2 regions of the Hahella chejuensis KCTC 2396 genome follow, and region 2 is predicted to be linked to the other one. Evidence: predicted binding sites of a transcription regulator. Region 2 holds the regulator's gene; the other holds the start of a gene.
The links. Region 2 encodes FNR, which switches genes on or off when oxygen is low (the NO sensors DNR and NnrR bind a similar motif). Its sites were predicted from a motif close to TTGATNTANATCAA; they were not measured.
Positions count from the first base shown of each region.

Region 1 (5,703 bases), 2.4 Mb from region 2:
ATGGTAACCCCGATGAAGCCGGCAATTATGACGTCTCGCACAGCTCCGCCGCCTTCGTATTCGACGCGAACGGCAAGGCCCGCCTGTTGCTGCGGGACGATCTCAGCGCCGACATGATCGCCAAGGATCTGGACCAGCTTCTTAAAAGCTGACGTTTCGCTCCCCCCAATAAAAAAGCGCGCCCTAAGGCGCGCCAAGGTAAAGGTTCCGTCCCAGCTGCGTGAACGATGGGACGAAACTCCACTCCGCAGGAGTGTCTCGGGAATCAAGGGTTATAAAACTCAGCGCCTTTACGCAGATAGAAGAACCAGTTCACCAGAACGCATACCGCATAGAACACCGCAAAACCGATCAGCGCGTATTCCGGCGTGGCGGCTTTGATTTGCTCGCCAAACACCTGGGGAATGTAGAAAGCGCCGTAGGCAGCCACCGCTGAGGTCCAGCCAAGCACAGGGCCCGCCTGCTCCTTCGGGAACACCATGGCGATGGTGCGGAAAGTGGAGCCGTTGCCGATGCCGGACGCCGCGAACAAAGCCAGGAACAAGATGAAGAAAGGCGCAAAGTACTCTTCAGGGGTTGCGGAGTTATAGGCCGCGCTCATGTAATAGGCTACCGCCAGGGCGCACACCACCATCACCAGTGAACAGATCTGAGTGACCAGCGCACCACCGAATTTATCGGAAATCCAACCGCCCACCGGACGAATCAACGCGCCGATAAAAGGCCCCATCCAGGCGTACATCAGTGCGCTGGGACCATTGGGATTAACGGTGTTGTGCGTCATTACTCCATCCACCATCACATGGCTGTAGCCGAAGATGACCTTGATCGCCAATGGGAACGCCGCTGCGTAACCGATGAAGCTGCCGAAGGTCATGGTGTATATGACGCTCATCACCCAAGTGTGCCGATTGCCGAAAATACGATACTGACGATTAAGACTGCTGCGGATCTGGCCCGGCAACAGCTTCAGCAGGAAGACCGTTGCGGCGATAACACCCACCAGCACCAGTTCTTTGGGAACGCCCCATCCTGCGCCATTGGCGGATTCTGGCAACATCAGCCAAAGTCCGACGACGGAAGTCAGGAAGCCGATCAACAGCATGAAGGTGATCTTGGAAAAGGCGCTTATTGGTCCGCCAATATCCGGCGAAACCTCATCGGTGCGAATGTTGTTCATGCCGAACCAACCGGCGAACGCCAGTGGAACCAGGAACAGCAGCCAGACGAAGCCGGAGTTTTGAATCCAGGTTTCGGAACCCGCCGGAATCTTTCCGATCAACGTGCCTGACGGATTCACCAGCGTCATAGGATCGCCGCCCACTGCGCCAAACGCGCCGAATGTCATAAACAGCGGCACCAGAATCTGCATGCTGGTGACGCCAAAGTTGCCGAGACCCGCATTCAGGCCTAGCGCCAATCCCTGCTGCTTCTTGGGAAAGAAAAAGCTGATGTTGGACATGGAGGAAGCAAAGTTGCCGCCGCCCAGGCCGGAGAGTAACGCCAGTATCTGGAAGACCCATAAAGGCGTCTCTTTACTCTGCAAGGCGATGCCTGTTCCAACCGCAGGAATCATCAGCAGCGCCGTCGTAAAGAAAATCGTGTTGCGACCGCCGCACAGGCGGATGAAAAAGCTGCTGGGGATGCGCAGCGTGGCGCCGGTCAAACCGGAAATCGCCATCAATGTGAACAATTCCGACGCCTGAAACGGAAAGCCCAGATTCAACATCTGTACTGTGATAACGCCCCAGTACAACCATACGGCGAAGCCGCACAGCAAACTCGGAATGGAAATCCACAAATTCCGATTTGCTACTTTCTTACCTGTCTTTTGCCAGAACCCACTGTCCTCCGGATTCCAGCCAGCAGTGATGTCCGCCATATGCCTTACCTCTGCGTTGGGCCTGAAAAATAATCTTCGGCTCAACTATCTTTATAAATGTATGGGGCGACAATGCTCCGGAGGGGGTAGCGCTTAATGTGGGGGCTACGCGGGTGAGTTACTCAAAAGTGACTTTAAACGTTTCCGCTATCCCCTCTATTTTCATAGACTTACACAGATATCCGAGAATTTGCTAAAGTCTTCCAATACCCACAATGGGGTAGACGAATCCGGCGCAAAAGCGGTATGTCCTCGGTATGCGCAGCTCAAGATCATCGTTGGCAAACCTGATATGGATCAAGTCCCTATCGCGCCATCGAAGGGGCAGCCCTGAGTTCATGGTATGCTGAAAAACGCCAGGCTGTGCTGGACGTATATGAAAAGAATGACAAGGTGAAGCTGAGATGAGCGAAAAAGCAACGATTATGATGGTGGACGACCATCCCCTGTTTCGTAAAGGCATCCGCCAGTTGATTGAGTTGGAGGAAGAACTGGATATCGTCGCCGAAGCCAAAAACGGCGAGGAAGGCCTTAGCAAGGCGAAAGAACTGGAGCCGGACCTGATTCTGCTGGATCTCAACATGCAGGGTATGGACGGCCTGGATACGTTACGCGCCATTCGCGCCGCCGGCGTGGACTCTCGCATCATCATGCTGACGGTGTCCGATAACGAAGCGGATGTGGTGAACTGTTTCCGCGCCGGCGCCGACGGCTATCTGCTGAAGGACATGGAGCCGGAAGACATTCTGGAAAAAATCAAACAGGTTACGCTTGGCAAAATGGCGATCAGCGAACGCCTGACGGAAATCCTCGCCTCCGCCCTGCGCAAACCCGTTGAAGCCGCCGATCCTTCCGCGTCTCTGACCAGTCGTGAATATGAGATTCTCACCCGCATTGCGCAAGGTCACAGCAATAAAGTCATCGCCCGGGATCTGAATATCTCCGACGGCACCGTGAAAGTCCACGTGAAGCACATTCTCAAAAAGATGGGCATGCGCTCACGGGTGGAAGCGGCGGTATGGCTGGTGAATCGCAAGGGATGAGATAAGGCGTGAGATGACGCGCGCCACTCGTTTGAGTGATGTCCGCCCTTGGGTAATCGAAGACAATTTTCCTTCCAACAACAATAAATCATGAGGAAGGAAATCCATGAATCGTTACAACTGGCGCGCCGCGCTCGCCGCCGCCATCCTGCCGCCGTTATTAAGCGGATGCCTGGAAAAACAGACTATCGTCGCCATTCCCGATGCGGAAAATATTCTATTCACCTCCGATGGCCAATTATTGGTCACAGGAGGCAAAGGCATATACCGCATCGACGCCCGGACGAACGCCAATGGCGAGACCGCCTACGTCCCCACGGAGCTGTCTCCCCCGGAACTGAACAGCTGCAACTACACGGGTATGGCGCAGCTTGGCGACTGGGTGCTGACCTCCTGCGTGGAGACGCGCTGGCTGGTCATTCGCAACAATCACCTGTTGGCCGCCAATCTGGCTCGCCCTGACTATCGCTTCGAATTCGTTACACGCCGCGATGATACGCAAGATCCATTCGACGCGCTGGCGATTCCTAACGGCGTCGCTTTCGCTCCCGACGGCGCGCTGTTGGTGGCGGACGAAAACTTCTTCGCCACATCCGGCCTGACGCGCATTACGCTGGCGTTTCCTGAAGCCGGCTCTGTCGAGTCGCCGCACATAACAGGATTTCAGCGGGACTGGATCGCAGGCGGGCGCGGACTTGGCTCACCCAATGGCGTCAGAGTGGTGGGCGATCAGCTTTTCGTCAGCGATGGCGACAGCGTGAAGCGCTTCCAGTTTGACGCCGACGGCGACATCCCCGCCCTGGTTACTGACAGCGACGGCGCCTACCAGACCAACCTGGGCGTCACCCTATGGCGGAAGCCCGGAGCGATCGTGGACGACATCATGCCTTACTGTGGCGGCGTCGCCTTGACCAGCTTTCTCAGTGGTCGCCTGCATTACGTGGCGTCATACACCGATCCCGCCACTGGCCGTGAATACTTTCCAGAATTGTACGCCACCCCCTGGTTCGCCTTTGAAAACCCCAGCGCCCTGGCGATCGGCCAAGGCCCAATGTTTGACGGCGGGGATTTGCTGATTACGGAGAAAGGGATCTTATTTGAAGGCAAGTCGAGTTACGGCAACAAGCTGACCCGCTCCCCTCTGACACTGAATCTGCACGACCCCGACGCCTGTCTGCTGATACAGGAAGAAGCCAGAAACAAGCTGATCCAGCAAGGCGTCATAGCGGACACTTAAAGGGACGGCGACAGACAGGGTAGATATAGAAAAACAGCGGAGCCATGTGGGTCCGCTGTCAATAGCGGATGGGGTTACACGTCGACGGCGGGGGTTACCGCCGCCGCCTTTGTGCGACGGCTTTCCGCCTCCACGAAAATGCGTTTGCACTCAGGGAAAGAGGATTTGATCTGCTCATCCAGAGCGGCGATGCAGGTTTCAATCTCGCCGGCGGAAATACTGTCCTTGAAGTCCACGGAGAGATTCACCAATACGAAGTCAGGCCCCATATGCATGGTGAGCACTTCGTTGACATGCTCCACGCCGGGGATAGCGCAGGTCATTTCCCGAATGGCTTTCACTACCTTCTTACTGGCGCTTTCGCCGATCAACAGCCCTTTGGTCTCCACCGCCAGCCACAACGCCGTCAAGCCAAGAATACAGCCGATGATGACCGAGGCGACGCCGTCGTATACCGGATTCCCGGTCACCTGCCCCATGATAATGCCGCCCAGCGCCACCAGAAGACCCAGCATGGCGGCGGCGTCTTCAAACAGTACGACGAACAGGGAGGGGTCTTTGCCCCGTTGCACAGCCTCGAAGTATCCCATCCGCCCCTTGGCGTTGCGGAACTCTTTGACCGCCATACCGAAAGCGAAGCCCTCAAAAATAATCGCCAGGGACAACACGATGTAGTTAACCACTGGGTTTTCCACCACTTGCGGGTGCAGAATGTGCTCCACGCCTTCGTAAATGGATATGCCCGCGCCCAGAGCGAAGATCAGGATCGCGACGATGAAGGACCAGAAGTAGATTTCCTTGCCGTGCCCAAACGGGAAATCTTCCGAAGCGGGACGCTGGGAGCGTTTCATCCCGTGCAGCAACAATACCTGGTTACCCGTGTCCACCACGGAGTGAACGCCTTCGGAAAACATGGCCGAGCTGCCGGTGAAGGCCGCCGCCGCAAATTTGGTGAGTGCGACCAGCGCGTTGCCGACCAAGGCCGCATAAATCACTTTTTTAGAACCTGACGCCATGCGTTCGGATCTCCTTTTCTTTATCTGTCGGTGTTGATTAGTCTATCTGTGCTTATTTGTTAAGCCACGAGAGTGTTTCGAGTTTTCATGCGTCGCACGGGTCGCACGAAAACAGAGCAGGTCCGCCTTTACGCGACCCTCCCTGATATTTCTTTTTCTTGGATTAGGAAAGCGACATAACGAATGAGTTTCCCGCTTTCTCATGAAGCATGGGATTCTAAGGAAATTTGTGGTGTGACAATAGGCCTAATTTATTCTATGAGGGCATCTTCACTCAGGCGGCGGAAGAAGGACGCTCAGGCTGCGCTTTGCGTTGGGCGATCGGCAGCTTGATGATAAACGTCGATCCCACGCCTGGGCGGCTCTCCACTTTGATGTCGCCGCGATGCTTATTGACGATGATGTCGTAGGAGATATTCAACCCCAGCCCGGTGCCTTTCCCCACCGGCTTGGTTGTGAAAAACGGATCGAATATCTTGCAGACGATCTCCTGTGGAATGCCGCAGCCGGTATCGGACACTTCCG
Region 1 covers NC_007645.1:4,160,082-4,165,784, forward strand. The annotation lists gene HCH_RS17940 (SCO family protein) at 1-152, shown strand, start outside; gene HCH_RS17945 (MFS transporter) at 266-1,882, opposite strand; gene narL (two-component system response regulator NarL) at 2,287-2,925, shown strand; gene HCH_RS17955 (hypothetical protein) at 3,032-4,162, shown strand; gene HCH_RS17960 (cation diffusion facilitator family transporter) at 4,237-5,178, opposite strand; gene HCH_RS32500 (sensor histidine kinase) at 5,453-5,703, opposite strand, start outside.
Region 1: the regulator FNR is predicted to act here: its motif matches at 2,170-2,183, upstream of narL (two-component system response regulator NarL).

Region 2 (5,703 bases):
GTTGAAAGACAAGCCTTTATATATCGATGATACGGCAGCGTTAAGTCCAACTGAAATGCGCTCCAGGGCTAGAAGAGTGGCGCGAGATCACAATGGTGAAATTGGCTTGATCATGGTGGATTACCTTCAGCTGATGAGGGTGCCGGGGATGACGGAAGGTCGTACGGCTGAGATTTCTGAAATTTCACGAGGCTTGAAAGCCCTGGCGAAGGAGCTGAACTGTCCTGTAGTCGCGCTCTCCCAGCTTAACCGCAGCTTGGAACAAAGGCCCAATAAGCGCCCGGTCAACTCCGACTTGCGGGAGTCTGGGGCGATTGAGCAGGATGCTGACTTGATTATGTTTATCTATCGGGATGAGGTTTATCACGAGGATAGTCCAGACAAAGGTATTGCAGAAATTATTATCGGTAAGCAGCGTAACGGCCCTATTGGGACGGTGCGCTTGGCGTTCATGGGTAGGTTCACCCGCTTTGAAGATTTGGCCCACGATTATGGCGGGGATTACGAGTAATGCGTCCATCCCGCGCTCTTATTGATCTGGACGCGTTGCGTCACAATATTCGCCTGTTGAACTCCATCGCGCATAACGCCAGGTGTGCAGCGGTAATCAAAGCCGATGCATATGGTCATGGCGCAGTGGAAATTGCCCGTGCGCTGAAAGGGGAAGCCCCCAAGTTGGCGGTGGCTTGTTACGATGAGGCGGTGAGCCTGCGCGAAGCGGGCGTTACGACGCCGCTTCTGGTGCTTGAAGGGTTCTACAGCTCGGAAGAGTTGGCTGACTCCACTCGCTGGTGTGACATAGAGTGGGTTGTGCATGACATGGAGCAGCTGGATATGCTGTCCGAGGTGGCGCCGTTGCGTAAGGCGGGGCCTGACTCCACCCGAATGCAAACCTGGATTAAGCTAAATACAGGTATGAACCGCTTGGGATTGCCGTTAAATAAATTGGCTCACGTCGCAGAGAAACTGCAGCAGTTTCCTGGGCTTTCAGTTATCGGCTTAATGACCCACTTTGCATGTGCTGATGAGTTAGATAGTCTTCTGCAGCAGAGGCAGTGGCGGGCGTTTCAGGCTGGTATGCAGGCAGCGGGGGCGAATGGCTGGAGTTATTCCTCTGCTAATTCTGCGGCTTTGCTGCAGTATCCGGAAACTCATCTGGATTGGGTGCGCCCGGGTATTGCAATGTACGGCGCGTCCCCCATGGCGGATAAGACGGGGGCAGATTTTGGTTTGAAGCCGGTAATGACCTTTGAGTCACGTTTGATTGCTACCAGGGAGCTGCAAGCTGGAGACTCTATTGGCTATGGCGCCGCCTGGACTGCGGACGCCCCAACGCGAATGGGAGTGGTCGCGGTGGGATACGGCGATGGTTATCCAAGGCAGATGCAGAATGGGGCTCCTGTCGCCGTGTGCGGTAAGCGGACAAAAATTATTGGGCGTGTATCCATGGATATGTTGACGGTGGATATCTCCCATATTCCAGAGGCTCGCATTGGGTCTGAAGTGGAGTTGTGGGGCGGGACTGTTTCCGCGGATGAGGTTGCAGGATATGCGTCAACAATCTCCTATACTTTATTTACGGGTATGACCTCGCGGGTTCCCAGAGTATATATTAATCGTTCGGAAGTAGTTTAAGGCGCTGCGTTGGCGGGGGCTCTCGAGGGAGGCTTTGGCGCGGCCTACGGGATGTAAGGCGGGGGAACCCCGATGCGCAGGGTTTGCTAAAATCCCGTCAAGCAGCCAATATTGTAAACATAATATCTTCAGGCGGCCCCGTATTCTGGGGGCTGCCAAAGGCCACGAGATGCATTTAAGGGGTACATGAGTGATTGTTTGTGTGACGGGAATCGATTCGCCATTAGGTAAGGCTATAGCTCAGCGTTTGCAGCAGAGCGGTATAGTGGTGGAGGGCGTCCCCTACGAACAGTTTCTGATGACCAATGATGCGATCGTGCGGGGAATGAAGTCGATGCCGTCAGCGGACTTTGTCGTTCATGCTGCGGAGATGAGCGATTTGTTCAAAGCGGAGCAGCACCCGGACCTGGCGTATCAGGTTAACGTGTCCGCTTGTGCGGCGGTTGCGGAGGTTGCGGACTTATGGAAGGCGCCGATTGTTCATCTTTCCAGTCATCTTGTTTTCGACGGCGTCAAAAAGAATCCTTATATTTCCGCCAACAAAGGGCGTCCTCTCTCTGTGTATGGGCGGACAAAGTTGCAGAGTGAGCAATGGCTTCAGGAAAACTATAGCAAGCATCTGATCTTGAGGGTTGGTTGGTTGCTGGAGGCGGGCGCTCAAGGCTGGTTGCAGACCATGCTTTCGGCATTGTCGTCAGGCAAGCGTCTTAACGCCAGTACCGATATGCAGCTGACCCCTGTTGCGGTGGATGATGTGGCGAGAGTGGTGGACGCTGTTATCAAACAGTTAAGCTGTAACATCTCCGTATGGGGTGTTTACCATTATGCTGGCGCTGAAGCGGTCACCCACTATGAATTGTTGAAGGCGATTGTGTTGCAGGCCTTTGGCCAGGAGGAAATGCTACAGGCTCTGATCGAGAAGAAGGGCGCTGATGTCTTGCCTGGAGTGGCGCTTCCCGCGAATGGGGCGTTGGGCTGCATCAAGCTGCGCAACACCTTTGGCGTCAAACAGCTTCCCTGGCGTCGCTACCTGCCTGCACTGATTGAGCAATGCCAGCAACGTGGGGGCGTGAAGCCCGCTGAAAACTGCTTGGAAGAGAGCCGTTAACGGCCGTTAACGGCGGACTCTTTTTGGTGTTCCAGACACTTAGTGTCGTGGCGGAGAACTTTCTGTAGCTCTTCCAATTGCAAAATCTGAACTTCCCTTCCTTGGACCTTAATAATGCCGTTGTTCTGGAAGCGGGTAATAACCCGACTCACAGTTTCGACCGCCAAACCTAAATAGTTGCCTATATCGCTGCGAGGCATGGGGAGCCTGAAGTTTGTGCCGGACAGGCGACGACGGCTGAAGCGAGTTGATAAGGACAATAGCAGCGAGGCTATGCGCTCTTCCGCAGAGTTTTTGCTCAGTAGCATAGTAAGCTGCCTGCTTTCCTGAATTTCTTTACTCATCAGCGAGAAAAAGTGGTGCTGCAGGCTGGGAATGTCTGAGGCTAAGTCTTCAAATTTTTCCAAAGGAATTTCGCACACGCTAGTGCGTTCGAGAGCGACGGCGGAGCAGGAGTATTTTTCCATGCTAACGCTGTCCAGCCCGATAATCTCACCTGGCAGGTAGAAGCCGGTTACCTGCTCCTCGCCTTCCTCAGATACGGTGAATGTTTTGATTGCGCCGCTACGAACGGCGAAGCAGGAGCGAAATGGCGTATGCTGCTCAAAGATATATTCACCGCGATTGAGCATTTTGCCCTGGCGAATGATTTCTTCCAGGCGATCAATGTCTTCAGCCCCGACCGCTATTGGAATGCAAAGTTTGCTCAAGTTACATTCATGGCAGCCCCTGTGTAAGCTAAAAGGAGAGGAGGTTGCTATATGCTTGCTTTCCATCGGTCGCCTCGTGGCTGAATGAGTGAAACTGCTTAAAGAGGCTTCTAGGATAGCCAATAGCCATTTAAAAGCAAATCCCCACAGCAGGAAATTTACAGGGAAAACCTACGCTCGCCGTTGTTTCTACATAGCTTTCACCTTTTGTTACAACTGTGTCTGAGTGTAACGAATTGCTCTTGCCGGGAGTCCTCCGTTGTCCAGGATTTTGTAGTAGTCATCCAGCTGGGTGGCGTTGCGCAACTGGTAGTGGGGCGTGTAAGAGAATGCGCCCAACCCGACGCCATGCAGACAACTGACGCCTTGGCTTATTAAGCCTGTCCAGGGTAGCGCGAAAAAGTCCTGGGTGATCGGAATAAACGATGCGGACTTAATGCGTCGCTTGAAATCTTTTAGCGCTGTTTCCAGGCTAGGTGTGCTGGTGAACTCTGGTTTATGGCTGGAAAGAAGGATGCCCTGCGGTCTTTCCGTCAGAATTTCCTCAAGATGCTGGGACAGTGCGGAGAATGTGATGGGTGACACTTTCAGACGCAGATAGACGGCTTTAAAGTCGAATGCCCTAATGGTTTGTAGCCAATCCTTAAGGTCCTCAATAGGACAGGACTGCGCATATTCACCGGGATCATTGATGCAGATGATGTTAAAGCCCAACCCTTTGATCAGGGCTAGCGCTTCCTCTGAGTCTGGACGAGCGTCCAACTCGATGACATGACGGGCATCGGCGCCGAAGTTCAGCTTGAACTCCCGCCCTAAATAGTACATGACCTGCGTTTGCGCTGCGGGAGTAAGCTGGCGCACCAGATCGCCGAACCAATGCAGGTACTTAACCTGGCAACCGGCAGGAAGGCTTTGCTTGAGTAGTCTCACTTCCTTTACGACATAGTCGATGTACTTCTGCAGATTTGCGCTCATGGATGGAAGTCGGCGGGTATAATTTTCCGCGCTTACGAGTGTGGTGAAGCAGGGCGCTTGAACGCTCAATGCGAACCCGCCTTCATAGTATCGAGCCAGAGAGCTGTTGCGATAGTCCGCATCATAGGCTCCCTCGTTTAAGGCGCTCCAGTTCTCGCTGGAGAACTCTTTGGGAGGGGAGTTGAGCAAATAAACCCAGCTATCATTACCCCCATTTTGTATCGCTTGTTCGACAACCTTTCCAACTGGCATATTGGGTCTCCAACCAGGTAAGAAAACATCTGCGCGCGCTTGACTGTCGTTGTTGGCGAATTGGCGCGCGCGCCTGCTGTCACACTTGCTGGCAAGTGAGTCCCCCTCTCTCCATGCTCAGTGTATCCAGCTCCCAGCGGGGCGCCTTGATATTGATCAAGGGGTGAGCGGGTGGCTGCCTGTGTGGGTGGACTTTAGTCGCAAAAGCCCTCAAACATTGGGTTTCTGGGGCATTGAGGGATAACATTCATTGCAGCTTTGGGCGGGGAGTTGATATCCTTTGCGGGCATTGAAAAAAGGCGGGCAAAAGTGCAGGCATTTCAGCTATTTCGGTCTTTCGTTTTTTACCTTGGGTATGCTTGGGGCGTCATCATCACATCATTAGTTGGTATGTTGGTGGGTCCTTACGTCAATTTTGAAAAGCGCTATTACATCGTATCCCGGTTTAATGTGTTTGCGCTTTGGTGGGCGCGCGTTGTTTGCGGCATACGTTATGAGATTGAGGGGCTGGAGAACATTCCGAAAACAAGCTGTGTGGTTGTCAGCAATCATCAAAGCGCCTGGGAAACCTATTTGTTAGGCGTCATATTCCGTCCTCAATGCACAGTACTGAAACAGGAGTTGATGAAAATTCCGTTTTTTGGCTGGGCGCTAAAAAGATTGAAGCCCATCGCCATTGACCGGAGTAAGCCTTCTGCGGCGCTTAAGCAATTGCTAAAGCAGGGAAAGGAGCGTCTGACTTCTGGGTATTGGGTTGTGATTTACCCTGAAGGAACGCGCGTTCGTCCTGGACAAGTTGGCAAATACAATAAGGGGGGCGCCTTGTTGGCGGTCAGCGCGGGCGTACCTTTACTGCCAGTGGCGCATAATGCAGGCGATTGCTGGCCTGCTGGCAGTATTAGTAAGCGCCCAGGTTTGATAAGGGTCAGGATCGGTGCGCCGATTGAAACCAGTGGGCGCGCTACCGATGAAGTTCATAAGGAAATGGAAGAGTGGATAAGGCGGACCTCCGCCGCCTTAAGC
Region 2 covers NC_007645.1:1,740,596-1,746,298, forward strand. The annotation lists gene dnaB (replicative DNA helicase) at 1-511, shown strand, start outside; gene alr (alanine racemase) at 511-1,635, shown strand; gene HCH_RS07765 (SDR family oxidoreductase) at 1,838-2,743, shown strand; gene fnr (fumarate/nitrate reduction transcriptional regulator Fnr) at 2,740-3,519, opposite strand; gene HCH_RS07775 (coproporphyrinogen III oxidase) at 3,664-4,680, opposite strand; gene HCH_RS07780 (lysophospholipid acyltransferase family protein) at 4,990-5,703, shown strand, end outside.